Regions from separate parts of the Pseudomonas purpurea genome, predicted to be linked through region 3. Evidence: predicted binding sites of a transcription regulator. Region 3 holds the regulator's gene; each other region holds the start of a gene.
What was found. The regulator FliA, encoded in region 3, starts transcription of late flagellar genes. The targets are predictions, from matches to a motif close to CTAAAGTTTNNNNNNNNNNNGCCGNTAA.
Positions count from the first base shown of each region.

Region 1: a site for FliA is predicted at 3,112-3,139, ahead of AABM54_RS19240 (methyl-accepting chemotaxis protein). Genes of this name have one in related genera too.
Region 2: a site for FliA is predicted at 3,595-3,622, ahead of AABM54_RS01980 (methyl-accepting chemotaxis protein). Genes of this name have one in related genera too.

Region 1 covers NZ_CP150918.1:4,293,346-4,298,923, reverse strand. Annotated here, with positions in the region: gene AABM54_RS19255 (TylF/MycF/NovP-related O-methyltransferase) at 71-793, opposite strand; gene AABM54_RS19250 (hypothetical protein) at 793-1,656, opposite strand; gene AABM54_RS19245 (transporter) at 1,955-2,977, opposite strand; gene AABM54_RS19240 (methyl-accepting chemotaxis protein) at 3,256-4,881, shown strand; gene AABM54_RS19235 (PepSY domain-containing protein) at 5,039-5,359, opposite strand.
Region 2 covers NZ_CP150918.1:437,855-443,432, forward strand. Annotated here, with positions in the region: gene AABM54_RS01970 (amino acid ABC transporter permease) at 1-600, shown strand, start outside; gene AABM54_RS01975 (amino acid ABC transporter ATP-binding protein) at 593-1,327, shown strand; gene AABM54_RS01980 (methyl-accepting chemotaxis protein) at 1,636-3,552, opposite strand; gene AABM54_RS01985 (16S rRNA (uracil(1498)-N(3))-methyltransferase) at 3,791-4,498, opposite strand; gene tatC (twin-arginine translocase subunit TatC) at 4,495-5,289, opposite strand; gene tatB (Sec-independent protein translocase protein TatB) at 5,286-5,578, opposite strand, start outside.
Region 3 covers NZ_CP150918.1:1,838,607-1,844,184, reverse strand. Annotated here, with positions in the region: gene AABM54_RS08230 (chemotaxis protein CheA) at 1-827, opposite strand, end outside; gene AABM54_RS08225 (protein phosphatase CheZ) at 855-1,643, opposite strand; gene AABM54_RS08220 (chemotaxis response regulator CheY) at 1,665-2,036, opposite strand; gene fliA (RNA polymerase sigma factor FliA) at 2,203-2,943, opposite strand; gene fleN (flagellar synthesis regulator FleN) at 2,940-3,770, opposite strand; gene flhF (flagellar biosynthesis protein FlhF) at 3,885-5,204, opposite strand; gene flhA (flagellar biosynthesis protein FlhA) at 5,216-5,578, opposite strand, start outside.

The sequences.
Region 1 (5,578 bases), 2.5 Mb from region 3:
GCGCAGGTAGGCAAACAGAGCGGCGCCCGACCCGCTCCCATGGCGGGAGGGGCGGGCGGCTCGGGTTCGATCAAACGTGGAAGTAGCCCACGCAGGAGTCGAATGGCAGGCGCTTGAGTTCGATCTTGTTCAGGTCGAACACTTCGCGCAGGGCTTTGGTTTCGCCCGGGAAGTTGCGGTAGGCCACTTCGTCCAGTACGACGATGGCGCCTTTTGGCATGTAGGGCAGGAAGGTTTCCAGCGCGACTTTGGTCGACTCGTACAGGTCGGTGTCGAGGATCAGCATGGCCACGACCAGGTCCGGACGGGACTTGACCCACTCAGGTGCAGTCTTGCAGATGTCGCCCTTGACCAGCTCGCAACGCGGGATGCGGTTGACCGGACGCAGCAGGTCGTTGGCGTCGATCATGTCCTGGATCAGCGACTGGTCGGTGTCGGAGAACATGGTCTCGTTGACGTCGGCCGGGTCTTCGTCCTTGTTGATGCTCTGGAAGCCTTCGAAGGTGTCGAAGCCGACGATCGAACGGTTGATCGCGTAGGGTTCCAGGATCATCGACAGGTGCATGTAGAGCATCAGCGAGTTGCCCTTGTACACGCCGCACTCGACGATGGCACCCGGGATCTCGGCCACTTTCTTGAACAGTTCCATGCGCGACAACGCGGCAGTCACGCCGATGCGGTTGGCGAACACGAAAGGGGCATCGGCCACGTACTCGGCGTCGACCCGCTTGAGAACGCCGGCGCGGGTTTCGTTGTATTGGGCCTCGGCAGGCGTAATGCGACGCTTGGTCATTATTTGGTTCCTTGGAAATTCGAGAAGTCGTGGGCGTGGAAATAGTCTTTGAAACCGGCGCCGACATCCGGGCACGCGCTGTCGACGTTGATTGCGCCGCGCTTGTGCTTGAGGTCGTCCAGGTGCATCAGGCGGAAGTCCACGCTGAAGCGGGTCTGTTGCGTGTAGTTGGGCACGGTGCCGTGCAGGTGCGAGCCCGAGAAAATCAGCATTTCAGCGGTGTTGCCAGCGATGCGGATTTCCGACGCGGTGTTGATCGCTTCAGTGGGCACCGGGTGCTGGCGCACCTCTTCCTTGACGTTGTCCTTGGCGCGTTGACGTTGCACGTCAATCCAGTCCGACAGGCTCCATTGCGCCGAGGTGTTTTTCACCGGGGCATCGAAGTAGGCCGGGTTGATCATCATGGTCTGGTCAGGCTGAATCGTATAAACCGGCATCCAGGTGTTGATCTGGCAATCGACGCCGCCGTACCAGGTATCGCGATGAGGTTTGTAGGCATAGCTGACGCCCGCGTGCAGGTAGTCGTAGTTAGGCACGACGCGGATACGCGGTACGTCGAAGATGAATTCTTCGGGGGCTGCGCCAATCTCGTCGGTGAAGCTGCGAATGAGCTCTTTGGCACGCAGGCTGTTGGTGAACTGGCCCTTGAGGCGAGTCACCAGTACCACGAATTCTTCCACCGGCATCAGCGTATGCAGCGCCTGGTGGTTGGTTTCGCCGTCAAACGCGGCGGTAATGCTCTCCTGGGCAAAGGCACAAAGCTCTTTGGCCGCGGTGAGCTGGGTATTCAGGAAAATGTCACCGGCGTAGATGGCTTCTTTAAAGTCAGCTTTCTTCTGAAGCTGATTGATGTACAGATTCACGGTTCCCCTCCTGAGTGCATCGAGTCTTATCTAAGTCGGCATGAGGCTAACAAACTGAAGTCCGATTGCTTTTGTGTTGAGTCAATAACGGTCAGGGACAGCGGGTTTTCGACGAAAGGCCGGCGTTGGCTTTTCGACGGCGCAAAAAAATCCCGGGGCGGTGCTCCTTCCCGGGATTTTCCAATGGGGCGCAGTTTAAAGCAGTTGCGTGAACAGGTGCAGCTTGCCAGTGGTGTCGGCGCCGAAGTGGTCGACCTGGTTCTTGTCCGTCAAACGGATGGTTTTGCAGCAGGACTACTCAATAATCCTGGCGCTTGCGAAACGCCCAGCGTCCCGCCAGCACGGTGAAGGTCGCCACCAGCGCGACCAGGATCCAGAAGCCTTGTGGGTCGCCGGAAAGCGGAATCCCGCCGACGTTCATGCCGAAGAAACCGGCAATGATGTTGATCGGCAGCGCCAGCACGGTGACCACAGTCAGGGTGAACAGCGTGCGGTTGCTCTGTTCGTTGAGGTTGGCGGCAATTTCTTCCTGCAACAGTTTGATCCGCTCACTGAGGGCCGTGAGGTCGTTGATGATCAGCGCAAACTCCTCGGTGGACTTGCGCAGCTCCTTGACGTCGTCCTTCTGCAACCAGGGCGGCGGCCGGTTCAGCAGTCGTAGCAGCGAACCGGGCTCCAGCGCCAGCAACCGCTGCAACCGCACCAGCACCCGACGGTTGGCGCCCAGTTCGGCGCGGTTGGTGGACAGGCGCGAGGACAGCAACTCATCCTCGATCTGATCGACGCTCTGGCTGGTCTTGCGCACAATCTGCGTCAGCACTTCGCCCTGGTCGCGCAGCAAATGCACCAACAATTCCAGTGGCGAGCGAAAGCACTCGCCGGCCTTGACCGAGGAACGCAGCTTGTCCACCGAGTGCAGCGGTTGCAGGCGCGCGCTGACAATCAACCGACTGCGGGCGCAGACCCACAGGGTCGAGACGTCCGAGGACACCATGCTGTTGAGGTTGAACACCACATCGTTGACCACCGCGAGCAACGCGGAATCGACGTGTTCAATGCGGGTTGAACGTGAGCCTTCGTGCAGCGCCTCGAAGAATTCGTCCGGCAGCGCCAGGTGGCTTTTCATCCAGCGCTCGCACGCAGCGTGGGCCAGGTTCAAATGCAGCCAGAGGAACTGCTCGGGGTCGTCCGGGGCCTGCAAATACTGCAACGCCTTGGCCGAATCGATCTCGCGGCCGCGCTCGCCAGGGCGAAAACTGAAGCCGTAAAGCAGGCCGAACAGGTCAGAATCGCGGTGACGGTGGTCAATGCTGTGGTTCATTGAGTCTCGCTGGCAGGAAGTGCCTGTCAGAACGTTCACAGGCTCACTTGAGCCGCATCATTGCAAGGCTGTTTGACCGTTTTGTGACAGTTTGACGGCGCCGGTAAATTGCCTTCGACCGGTGGTCGGATGGCCTCAAGAAAGCCCCCGCAGCGCCGATGGCATAGACGTTAACTTGCGCGCTCTTGGCCGTGGGCCAGAGCGTTGCTGACAGGGATGTCCGGACACTTTGCATGCCCGTGCGGTGCGTGCCTCATCCCTGTCATGAGTATCACTCGATGTTTTTGCACAAATCCCTGAGAGCTCAAATCCTGGCACTGCTCAGCGGCAGCCTGTTTGCGATGCTGTTGATCGCATTGGCCTGCTTTCACTTCCTCTCCAACGGGGTGCAGAGCTATAGCAACCTGATCGAAGGCCCGCTGCATACCTCGCAACTGATCGATGAGGCCAACCTGCAATTCAAGGCCCAGGTTCAGGAATGGAAAAACGTCCTGCTGCGCGGCAAGCAGCCGGCCGAGCGGGACAAATACTGGAAGCAATTCGAAGAGCGCCAGGCGGATGTCCAGAAGATCCTCGGTGAGCTGACCCGCGAGCGGGGCATCGACGCTTCACTCAAGAATCGCCTGGAAAGCCTGCGTGAAGCCCACCGTGTGTTGGGTGGCGCGTACCAGAAGGGCCGTGACGCTTACGTGGCCGCCGGTGCCGACGCAGCAGTCGGGGACAATGCCGTCAAAGGCGTGGACCGTGCTGCCAGCGAACAGATGAGTGAATTGGTCCTCGACCTGCGCAAACAAGGTGTCGAGCAATCGGCGTTGATCCGTGCCAGTGCCGACCGCACCGTGCTGCTGGGCGTCGTCGTGATGCTTGTCTCGGGCCTGCTGATTGGCCTGCTCAGCCTGTGGCTGGTCAACCGTCAACTGGTCGAGCCGATTCGCAAGCTGATCGAGTACGTCGCGCAACTGAGCCAGGGCCGTTTCGCCGAGCGCGTGAGCAGCGACCGTCAAGACGAACTGGGCCGGTTGGCCGTTGCCGCCAACACTCTGCGTGATTTCCTGGCCGAAACCTTCAGCCGTCTGCAGCGCAGCGCCACCGACCTGAACAGCGCCAGCGGTGAGTTGAACTCGATTGCCGGGCTGATGGCCAGCGGCACCAACGAGCAGTTCAACCGCACCGACCAGGTGGCCACGGCAATGAACGAGATGTCTGCCACCGCCCAGGAAGTGGCGCGGCATGCGGCCGACGCGGCGAAAGCGGCCGACGACGCCGACCATTCGGCCCAGCAGGGCGAAAAGGTCATGCAGGGGACGATTTACACCATCACCCAGATGCGCGGCGAAATCGCCAACACCGCCACGGTCATCCGTCGTCTGGAAGCCGACAGCGGGCGTATCGGCAAGGTGCTGGAAGTGATCCGCGGGATCGCCGAGCAGACCAACCTGCTGGCGCTGAATGCCGCCATCGAAGCCGCCCGGGCCGGTGAAGCCGGACGCGGGTTTGCCGTGGTGGCCGATGAAGTACGCAGCCTGGCCCAGCGCACGGCGGCGTCGATCATCGAAATCAACCAGATCATCCAGAGCGTACAGACCGGCGCCGTGGACGCGGCGCAGGCCATCGAAAGCGGTCAGTCGCGCAGTGAAGAAAGCGTCGAGCAGGTGACAGAGGCCGGCGCCATGCTGGAGCGCATCACCGCGTCGGTGGAAGCGATTCGCGACATGAACCGTCAGATCGCTACAGCCGCCGAAGAACAGACCTCGGTCGCCGAAGACATTTCGCGCAACCTGACCGAGATCACCAGCATCGCCAGTACCAATCTGAACAACGTGCAACGCACCGAGGCCGCCAGCCATAACCTGCAAGGCTTGTCGGGGCAGTTGAACGAAGTGACGGCGCGCCTGAGCGCCTGATTCAACCCGCCTGCGCCATCGTGTAGCGACCCGTTTGCGCGTCGCTACACGATGACGCTCAAGCCCGGAACCAGCCTCGGGTTCATCGCAGGTGTCTACCGCCGAGTTGCAAAAAAGCCGCGAGACCCGAAGGTCACGCGGCTTTTTGTCGGGCGCGTTACTTGTCTTGCTTGTTGCTCAGTACCTGGCCGGTCTTGGCGTCCAGTTTCACGTCCCACTTAACATTCTTGGCGTCACGGATTTCGACTTCGTAGGCATAAGCGCCAGTCGTGGCGTTGTGCTCGAGTTCGGTGTCGGTGATGTTTGCCGCTGTAGCGCCAGGGTGCTGGGCCAGGGCGGCCTCATTGAGCTTCTGCATGTCCATGATGATGCCGTCCTTGAGCAGGCCCGGGATCAGGTCCGGACGCACATCGGCCATGGCGAAACCGGCGGTCAGGGTCAGGGCAGCGGCGGTGAACAGGGTGGTCAATGTCTTCATGGGGTCAGTCCTTGTGTGAGCTGTTTAAGTGGCCTCAGGTTAGCCTGCGCAACTTAATTCATCCTTAACATTGCCCGAACCCGGCGGACAGGTAGGTGATGCCGGTCAGTAAACGATTGCTGGGCGACGGATCGCCGGGCTTGCCCGCGATGGGAACACCTCGGTGTAACGGATACACCGCGTTATTGTTCTTCGCGGGCAAGGACTGGGCGTCCACCG
Region 2 (5,578 bases), 1.4 Mb from region 3:
CTGTGGACAACCTTGTGGCTGTCGGTGGTGTCGGGTGTGCTCGGTCTGCTGATCGGGCTGGCAACCGGCCTGTGCCGGCTGTCGAACAACCCGACCCTGCGCGACCTGTCGATTGTGTACATCGAGCTGGTGCGCGGTACGCCGCTGCTGGTGCAGATCTTCATTTTCTACTTCTTCATCGGCACGGTGCTCAACCTGTCCCGCGAGTTCGCCGGGATCGCCGCGCTGTCGCTGTTCACTGGCGCCTACGTGGCGGAGATCATTCGTTCCGGTGTGCAGTCGATTGCCCGTGGGCAGAACGAGGCCGCCCGTTCGTTGGGCCTGAATGCCAGCCAGTCGATGCGTCACGTGGTATTGCCGCAGGCGTTCAAGCGTGTGCTGCCGCCGCTGGCGGGGCAATTTATCAGCCTGGTGAAAGACACCTCGCTGGTGTCGGTGATTGCTATCACCGAGCTGCTCAAAAGCGGCCGGGAAGTCATCACCACCTCGTTTTCGCCGTTTGAAATCCTGTTCTGCGTGGCAGGCCTGTACCTGTTGATCAACCTGCCGCTGTCGAAAATCGCCAGCCGGCTTGAGCGGAGGCTCGCGCAAAGTGATTGAAGTCCGCGATCTGATAAAAGTCTTCGACACCCGTGGCCAGGTGGTTCGCGCGGTGGATAACGTCACCACCCAGGTCGCCAAGGGCGAAGTGCTGGTGGTGATCGGCCCTTCGGGTTCCGGCAAGTCGACCTTCCTGCGCTGCCTCAATGGCCTGGAGGCATTCGATTCCGGCTCGGTGAGCATTGACGGTTTGCAACTGGCCGACCCGAAAACCGACGTGAATGCCTATCGGCGGGAAGTCGGCATGGTGTTCCAGCATTTCAACCTGTTTCCGCACATGACCGTGCTGGAGAACCTCTGTCTGGCGCAGAAAGTCGTGCGCAAGCGCGGCAAGAAAGAGCGCGAGGCCAAGGCCATGGAGTTGCTGAAAAAGGTTGGTATCGCGCAGAAGGCCAACGAGTTTCCGTCACGCCTTTCCGGCGGTCAGCAACAGCGCGTGGCGATTGCCCGGGCGCTGGCCATGGAACCGAAGGTCATGCTGTTTGACGAGCCCACTTCGGCGCTGGACCCGGAAATGGTCGGCGAAGTGCTGGACGTCATGAAGACCCTGGCGGTGGAAGGCATGACCATGGTCTGCGTCACCCACGAAATGGGTTTTGCGCGGGAAGTGGCGGACCGGGTGCTGTTCTTCGATCACGGCAAGTTGCTGGAAGATGCCGCACCGGCCGAGTTTTTCGACGCACCGAAGGACCCGCGGGCGCAGGCGTTTTTGCGTCAGGTTTTGTAGCCCTGAAATTCCCTGTGGCGAGGGAGCTTGCTCCCGCTGGGCCGCGAAGCGGCCCCAAAACCATGTAATCGAGTGTTGTCAGACGAATCCAGTAAGCCGGATTTACGACGGCTTCGCCGCCGAGCGGGAGCAAGCTCCCTCGCCACAGTGATAGGCGGTGCTTCCTAGGCTCTGTACGAGAACTGCCTGCGTGTCGATCATGCTGCGTTAAAAACAGGCTCGGAATGCTCATTTACAACCCGTAAACTCCGCTTCCTCGCCTGTTTTTGCCTTGCCTGATCGCCACTCGGCGACTTTTCGTACAGGCCCTAAACCTTGAACTTGCCCACCAGCATCTGCAAATGGGTGCCCAGCCGCGCCAGTTCGACGCTGGACGCCGCGGTTTCTTCGCTGGCGGCCGAGGTCTGTTCGGAGACGTCACGTACGTTCAGCACGCTGCGGTTGATCTCTTCGGCCACGGCGCTTTGCTGTTCGGCTGCGGCAGCGATCTGTTGGTTCATCGACTGAATCGCCGACACGGTGCGGGTGATGTTGGTCAGCGAGCCACCGGCGCGACGGGTCAGTTCGACACTGCTGTCGGTCAGGCTGCGGCTGTTGTCCATGATGGTCGCGACTTGCTGGGTGCCGCTTTGCAGGCCGACGATCAATTCTTCGATTTCTTCGGTCGACTTCTGGGTGCGCTGGGCCAGGCTGCGGACCTCGTCGGCCACCACCGCGAAACCGCGACCGGCTTCACCGGCCCGGGCCGCTTCGATGGCGGCGTTGAGCGCCAGCAGGTTGGTCTGTTGAGCCACGGACTTGATCACGTCGAGCACGCTGCCGATCTTGTCGCTTTCGCGCTTGAGGTGGCCCATGGCTTCGGTGGAGTTGCCCACTTCGGTGGCCAGGCGTTCGATCTGGGCAATGGCTTCACCGACCACTTTGTCACCTTCGCGAGCCTGCTGGTCGGCGGCGACTGCCGCTTCCGAGGCCTCTTCGGCGTTTCGCGCGACTTCCTGCACGGTGGCGGCCATTTCGTGCATGGCGGTGGCCACCTGGTCGGTCTCGACCTTTTGGCTGTTGACCCCGGCGCTGGTTTGCTCGGTCACGGCGGACAGCTCTTCGGCTGCGCTGGCGATTTGCGTGACGCCGTCGCTGATCCCGCCGATAAGCTCGCGCAGGCCCACGGTCATGCCTTGCATGGCGCGTTGCAGCTGGCCGAGTTCATCGCGACGTTTCGAGTTGAGGTTCTGGGTCAGGTCGCCAGCGGCAATGCGCTCGGCCACTTTGAGGGTCTGGTTCAGCGGGATGATGATCTGCCGGGTGATGGCCCAGGAGGCGAACAGGCCAAACACCAGTGCCAGGGCGGTCACCAGAATCAGTGTGCTTTTGGCTTGCGCGGCTTCGGCGTCACGCACCTTGGTTTGGGAGGCGGTCAGTTGGTCGCTCAGTTCCATCAGGTGGTCGCCCTGCGCGGACATGCGCTTGAGTGCGTCGGCGCTGGCAACCTGGGAGTCACGGAACTGGCTGACGGCTGCGCGGTAGCCAATGAGCGAGTCGGTGGCCTGCTGGAGGTTGGCGATGTGCTGTTCCGGGAGTTTGCCCGGCAGGCTTTCGAGGTTTTTCAGGGCGTCGTCGATGGCGTCCAGCGCAGGTTGCTGGGCTTCGACCTTGCCGCTGTAGGTGTAGCCGCGTACCTGGAAGCGTGCTTGCTGGATCAGTTTGCTCAGGTCGATCACGCTGTTGAACTGGGCAACGCTGTCGCCTTGCAGAACCGACTTCTCGACTTCCGCCACACGGGCCACGGCGTTGTCGGCGGTGGCGCCCAGCCTGGCACGTGCGGCCTCGCGGTTAGAGGTGGCCTGGGTCATGTCGTTGAACGCGTGCTTGTACTCGCCGACGGCGTCGATTTGCTGGTTGAGCATCGCTACATCAGCCGGTTGCACGATCATCTTGAGGGCGCTTTGCAGGCCTGCATCGAGCTTGTCGAGCAGGCCGCTGACCGCCGCCGGGCCTTGCTCGCCACGGCGCATTTCATAGTCCAGACGCGCGTTGCGCAGGTCTTTGGTCAGCTCGTTGAGGGTGGAAATGTAGCCGAGCTTGTCGCCGCGCTCGATCACTTTGCCCAGGCCCATCCATCCGCTCACGGTGATCAACAGGGTCAGCAGGAGCACCAGGCCGAAGCCGACGCCGAGTTTACGGTTGACGCTCACATTCCCCAGCTTTTCTGCTAACCAACGGTACATGCTGTGAACTCCCTGTTATCGCGGGTTGGACTTATAGGCAGGGTATCGGCAGGCAGCCGGAAATCTGTAGGATCGCCGCAATGTCTGGGTGGGTATTCATCTGTGGCGAGGGAGCTTGCTCCCGTTCGGCGGCGCAGCCGTCGTGAAACCGGTGGATGCGTTTTCACTGGAGAAGAGCGGTGGCCGCTGCGCGCCCAAGCGGGAGCAAGCTCCCTCGCCACAGGAACGGTGTTTGACGTTAGAACAGTCGGGAAAGCAGCGCGGTGACGGCTGTTTCGACCCGCAGGATGCGATCACCCAGTTGCACCGGTTGCAGGCCGGCCTTGGCCAGCAGGTCGATCTCGTAGGGAATCCAGCCACCTTCCGGGCCGATGGCCAGGGTAACCGGTTCGTCCAGGCCTCGGGGGCAGGGCGGGTAGTTGCCAGGATGGCCGACCAGGCCGAGCGTGCCGTCGACGAGGGCCGGGAGGCGGTCTTCGACGAAGGGTTTGAAGCGCTTCTCGATGACTATCTCGGGCAGGACGGTGTCCCGCGCCTGTTCAAGGCCAAGGATCAGTTGTTCGCGAATGGCAGCAGGTTCAAGAAACGGTGTTTGCCAGAAGCTTTTTTCAACCCGATAGCTGTTCACCAGCACCACCCGTGGCACGCCCATGGTGGCAACGGTCTGGAACACCCGGCGGAGCATTTTCGGGCGCGGCAGGGCCAGCACCAGGGTCAGCGGCAGTTTGGCCGGTGGCGGCTGGTCGAGGGTCACCTGAAGCTCGGCTTCGTGGGGTTCAAGGCGCAACAGTTGCGCCGAGCCCATCAAACCGCCGATCCGCCCGACCCGCAGGCTGTCGCCGACCGCCGAGCGATGCACTTCCTGCATATGGGTCAGGCGCCGATCGCGCAGGATGACCCGGTCGGCCGCAATGAAATCGGCCTCTTCAAGGAGCAGCAGGTTCACGGTTGAGTCGCTGGCGGCTGGTCGTTGTGATCGTCAGCCGGTTGATCGTCCGGATGCTCGCCACGTTTGGTGATCAGGCTGCTGAACAGGATGCCGATTTCGAACAACAGCCACATCGGCACGGCCAGCAGGGTCTGCGAGAAGATGTCCGGCGGGGTCAGGATCATGCCGACCACGAAGCAGCCGATGATCACGTACGGACGGATTTTCTTCAGGTAGCTGACGTTGACCACGCCGATCCACACCAGCAGCACCACGGCCACCGGGATCTCGAACGCGACGCCGAAGGCGAAGAACAGCGTCATCACGAAGTCGAGGTAACTGGTGATGTCGGTCATCATTTCCACGCCGGCCGGGGTGGCGGAGGCGAAGAACTTGAAGATCAGCGGGAACACCAGGAAGTAGGCAAAAGCCATCCCGGTGTAGAACAGCACGATGCTAGACACCAGCAGCGGCACGGCGATGCGTTTTTCATGCTTGTACAGGCCTGGCGCGATAAAGCCCCAGATCTGGTGCAGGATCACCGGGATCGCCAGGAACAGCGACACCATCATGGTCAGCTTCAGCGGCGTGAGGAACGGCGACGACACGTCGGTGGCGATCATCGTCGCGCCGGCCGGCAGGTACTGGCGCAACGGCGTGGAAACGAAGGTGTAGATCTGCTGGGTGAAGGCAAACAGCCCGGCGAAGATGATGAAAATCGCCGCTACACAGCGCAGCAGGCGGGTGCGCAACTCGGTGAGGTGCGAAACCAGCGGCATGTGCTGGTCGTTTTCAGGAAGATCGCTCATGGGGCTCGCGGCGGCAGTGTTGGGTCATGAGGGGCTGGCACAACAGGCGCAGCCGCAGGCGTAACAGGTTCAACCGGTGTCGCGGCAACAACAGGGGCGGGTTCGGCAGTCGCTGCAACAGGCGCAGCTTCAGCGACCGGTGTCGGCGCATGAATCGTCTGCTCGACCACGGGTTCAACCGGTGTCGGCTGTGCCTGGGTCGGGTTGAGGATTTTTCGCGCTTCCTGCTCCAGCGACAGAATGTGTTCGTTGTGCAGTTGCCGACGGATCTCGTCGGCACCGATTTCAC
Region 3 (5,578 bases):
AGGTCGCTGCCGGCCGCAGCCGCCGTTGGCGCTGCTTGTGCAGGAACCGAAGCAATCGCCGAATCCAGTGCTTCAACGGCAAAGTTACCCTTGCCGTGCAACTGGTCGAGCAGTGCTTCGAATTCGTCGTCGGTGATGTCGGTATTGGCTGGCGTCGATACAGGTGCCGCCGGCGCTGCCGGTGCTACCACGGCATCCGCCGCGAACTGGCCTTTGCCGTGCAGTTGATCGAGCAAGGACTCGAACTCGGCATCAGTAATTTCATCACTGCCCGGCGCAGCAGGTTCTGCCGCAGCCACTGGGGCCTCGGCCTGCTCCTTGACCGCATTCAGCGAGTCGAGCAGTTGTTCGAATTCGTTGTCGGTGATGTCGCCCGATTCGCTTTCCGCGACTGGCGCTTCCACCACTTCTTCGACCACAGGCGCAACGTCGGCCGAAGCCGGTTCGGCCAGGCGAGCCAACGCCGCCAGCAACTCCGGCGTTGCTGCCGTGATCGGTGAACGCTCGCGGACTTCGCTGAACATGCTGTTCACCGCGTCGAGCGCTTCGAGAACCACGTCCATCAATTCCGAGTCGACGCGACGCTCACCCTTGCGCAGGATGTCGAACACGTTTTCGGCGATGTGACAGCACTCCACCAGCTCGTTGAGCTGGAGGAAGCCGGCGCCCCCTTTTACAGTGTGAAAACCGCGAAAAATTGCATTGAGCAAGTCCGCATCATCCGGTCGGCTTTCAAGCTCGACCAGTTGCTCGGACAGTTGCTCTAGAATCTCGCCGGCCTCAACCAGGAAATCCTGAAGGATCTCTTCATCGGCGCCGAAGCTCATTAATGGGGTGCTCCTACAGGTCTAAACCTAAAATCCAAGGCTGGAAAGCAAATCGTCCACATCGTCCTGACCGGACACAACGTCTTCACGTTTATCGGCATGAATCTGCGGACCTTCACCCTGCGTGAGATGTTTTTGTGGATCTTTTTCGGCCAACATCGCTTCGCGGTCATGCTCGATGCCTGCAAAGCGGTCGACTTGACTGGCCATCAGTACGAGTTTGAGCAGATTGCTTTCGACTTCGGTGACCAGTTGGGTCACACGCTTGATGACTTGCCCGGTGAGGTCCTGGTAGTCCTGAGCCAGCAGAATGTCATTGAGGTTGTTCGACACGACGTGAGTGTTCTCGACGCTGCGCGTCAGGAAACCGTCAACGCGTCTTGCCAGCTCACGAAATTCCTCGGCACCGACTTCACGCCGCATGAACCGGCCCCAGTCCGCACTCAAGGCCTGGGCATCAGTGCTCAGGCCATTGACCAGCGGGGTGCTGTTCTCGACCAGATCCATGGTGCGGTTGGCCGCAGCCTCGGTCAGCTTGACCACATAGGACAGGCGTTCGGTGGCATCCGTGATCTGCGACACTTCCTCGGCTTGAGGCATGTGCGGGTCAATCTGAAAATTGACGATCGCGCTGTGCAGCTCGCGAGTGAGCTTGCCAACTTCCTGGTACAGGCCGCGATCACGGGTCTGATTGAGCTCATGGATCAGTTGCACCGCATCGCCGAACTTGCCTTTTTCAAGGCTGTCGACCAGTTCGCGGGCATGTTTTTTCAGGGTCGATTCAAAATCGCCCTGTGAAGATTCGTTGTGCTCCATAGCTCCCCCGTGGCGGATGCATCAACCGATGCGTTCGAAGATTTTTTCGATCTTGTCTTTCAACGCCTGGGCCGTGAAGGGTTTGACCACATAGCCGTTAACACCGGCCTGAGCGGCTTCGATGATCTGCTCGCGCTTCGCTTCAGCGGTCACCATCAATACGGGCAGGTGCTTGAGCTTTTCATCGGCACGCACGTGGCGCAGCAGATCGATACCGGTCATGCCAGGCATGTTCCAGTCCGTTACCAGAAAGTCGATGCTGCCGCTGTTGAGTACAGGGATGGCGGTAGTGCCGTCGTCTGCCTCGACCGTGTTGGTGAACCCAAGGTCACGCAACAGGTTTTTTATGATCCGCCGCATCGTTGAGAAGTCATCAACGATGAGGATTTTCATGTTCTTGTCCAATTCGACCTCCAAGCAGTCTTAAACGCGCTCAGCACCTGAACGCGCCATTTCAATCAATCCGGCGTAACACTCAACAACTGTCTGGAGTACAACGGGCCGAGACCGGTTCAGCCTAAGCCGTACCAGCCTCGTTCGCAGCGCCCCATACGGCCTGTCAACGCGCTCGCCACTCCCCCAAACGCCCCCGCAAACGGGCCGCGCACTGGCTGTGTAACTGGCTGACCCGCGATTCGCTGACCCCCAGGACCTCACCGATTTCCTTGAGGTTCAGCTCTTCGTCGTAGTACAGCGCCAACACCAGTCGCTCACGCTCCGGCAAATTGGCAATCGCGTCCGCCAGCGCAGCCTGGAAACGTTCGTCTTCCAGGTCACGCGACGGCTCGAGATGAGCACTCGCGCCATCCTCATGCAGCCCTTCATGCTCGCCGTCCTGCAACAGATCGTCGAAGCTGAACAGCCGGCTGCCCAAGGTGTCGTTCAAAATCCCGTAATAATCATCGAGACTCAATTGGAGTTCGGCCGCAACCTCGTGATCTTTAGCGTCGCGGCCGGTTTTAGCTTCAATCGAGCGAATTGCGTCGCTGACCATGCGGGTATTGCGGTGAACCGAACGTGGCGCCCAGTCCCCCTTGCGTACTTCATCGAGCATCGCCCCACGGATGCGGATCCCCGCATACGTCTCGAAGCTTGCACCTTTGCTTGCGTCGTACTTGGTTGACACTTCGAGCAAGCCGATCATCCCGGCCTGGATCAAATCCTCGACCTGGACACTGGCCGGCAGGCGAGCCAACAAGTGATAGGCAATACGCTTGACCAGTGGCGCGTAGCGCTCGATCAATTCGTACTGGGCGTCACGTGCCGACTTCTTGTAAAGGTTGTAACCGCTGGCCGTCATAGCACAGGTCCTGCCGTTTGTTGCACGAGACGCTCGACGAAAAACTCCAGGTGCCCGCGCGGGTTGGCAGGCAATGGCCAGGTATCGACCTTCTGTGCAATGGCCTTGAACGCCAGCGCGCACTTGGAACGCGGAAAGGCTTCATAGACCGCACGTTGCTTCTGCACTGCCTTGCGCACGCTCTCGTCGTAGGGAACGGCACCGACGTATTGTAAGGCGACGTCCAGGAAGCGATCCGTGACCTTGGTCAACTTGGCGAACAGATTGCGACCTTCTTGAGGGCTTTGTGCCATGTTGGCCAGCACGCGGAAGCGGTTCATGCCGTAATCGCGGTTAAGCAGTTTGATCAGGGCATAGGCGTCGGTGATCGAGGTCGGCTCGTCGCAGACCACCAGCAGTACTTCTTGCGCGGCGCGAACGAAACTGACTACCGAGTCACCAATACCGGCAGCGGTGTCGATGACGAGTACGTCGAGGTTGTCGCCGATATCGCTGAACGCCTGAATCAGGCCGGCATGCTGGGCCGGGCTCAGGTGAACCATGCTCTGGGTACCGGAAGCCGCCGGAACGATTCGAATACCGCCAGGCCCCTGCAACAATACGTCGCGCAGCTCACAGCGGCCTTCGATGACGTCGGCCAAGGTATGTTTAGGTGTCAGCCCCAGCAGGACGTCGACGTTCGCCAGACCCAGATCGGCATCCAGCAGCATGACGCGCCTGCCAAGCTCGGCGAGAGCCAGGGACAAGTTAACTGACACGTTAGTCTTCCCGACGCCACCTTTGCCGCCGGTCACCGCGATCACCTGTACGGGATGCATGCTGCCCATGTTCTTTCTTTACCTTGTCTTGCTTAGACGCGGGCTACATAACTGGCTGCGCGTTCACACTGGAACAATGCATGGCAGTCCGTCGATGTAGGTACAAATCTATTCATTAATACCTCAGCCGACCCGCTTGGTCGGGCTGTGGTAGAGATCAGCGAACATGTCAGCCATGGCCTCTTCGCTGGGTTCTTCCTGCATTTGCACACTGACGGCGCGGCTGACCAATTGGTGGCGGCGCGGCAGGTGCAGGTCATCCGGAATACGCGGCCCATCGGTGAGATAGGCCACGGGCAGTTCGTGACTGATGGCCAAGCTCAACACTTCGCCCAGGCTTGCCGTTTCATCCAGTTTAGTCAGGATGCACCCGGCCAGCCCGCAGCGCTTGTAACTGTGATAAGCGGCGGTCAGTACCTGTTTCTGGCTGGTAGTCGCCAACACCAGATAATTCTTCGATTTGATGCCACGCCCGTTCAGGCTTTCCAACTGCATGCGCAGCGCCGGGTCGCTGGCTTGCAGGCCAGCGGTATCGATCAACACCACACGCTTGCGCAGCAGCGGATCAAGGGCTTGCGCCAGGGACTGGCCCGGGTCGACGTGGGTCACGGAAACGTTGAGGATCCGGCCCAGGGTCTTGAGCTGCTCCTGCGCACCGATACGGTAGCTGTCCATGCTCACCAGTGCGATATTTTGCGCGCCGTACTTGAGCACATAACGGGCAGCCAGCTTGGCCAGAGTGGTGGTCTTGCCCATGCCGGCAGGGCCGACCATGGCAATCACGCCACCTTCTTCAAGCGGCTCGATTTCTGGCGTGCTGATCATCCGCGCCAGGTGCGCCAGCAGCATGCGCCAGGCCTGACGAGGCTCTTCGATTTCGGTGATCAGTTCCAGCAGATCGCGGGACAACGGGCCAGACAGGCCAATGCGTTGCAGGCGACGCCAGAGGTTGGCCTGGGCCGGACGGCTGCCTTGCAACTGATTCCAGGCCAGGGAGCCGAGCTGGACTTCCAGCAACTCGCGCAGGCCGTTGAGTTCGAAACGCATCGAGTCGAACGCGCGCGGATCAACGCCAGCGCTCGCCGCAGGGGCAGGTGCCGGACGCTTGGGTTCAGCGTAGGTCGGCTCGATCAACGGCTCGGCCGCAGTCAGCGGCAAACCGGCGAACAACTGCCGATTGGTGCTCGCGTCGCTGTCGCCACGCAGGCTCAGTTCAGCCTGGGCCGTGACAATGCGCGACTGGGTCTTGCGCAACTCGTCTTCGAGCTCAATGTTCGGCACGCGCGGCGCCAGAGCCGACAGCTTGTAATCCAGGGCAGCCGTCAGCTCGACACCACCGGCGATCCGGCGATTGCCAATAATGGCGGCATCAGCGCCCAGCTCATCACGAACCAGTTTCATGGCCTGACGCATATCGGCGGCGAAAAAACGCTTAACTTGCATAAACCACTACCTCAGCCGTTGGGCCCTACTGTCGCAACGATGGTCACTTGCTTGTTGTCTGGAATTTCCTGGTACGCCAACACGTGCAAACCAGGAACCGCCAGACGTCCGAATCGCGAGAGCATGGCGCGAACCGGACCGGCTACCAGCAGAATCACTGGATGACCTTGCATCTCTTGTCGCTGCGCGGCTTCGATCAACGAACGCTGCAGCTTTTCTGCCATGCTTGGCTCCAGCAGAACGCCCTCTTCCGAGCCTTGTCCTGCCTTCTGCAGACTATTGAGCAATATTTGTTCCAACCTTGGCTCCAACGTGATCACAGGCAGCTCAGACTCAGTGCCTACAATGCTTTGGACGATGGCGCGCGACACACC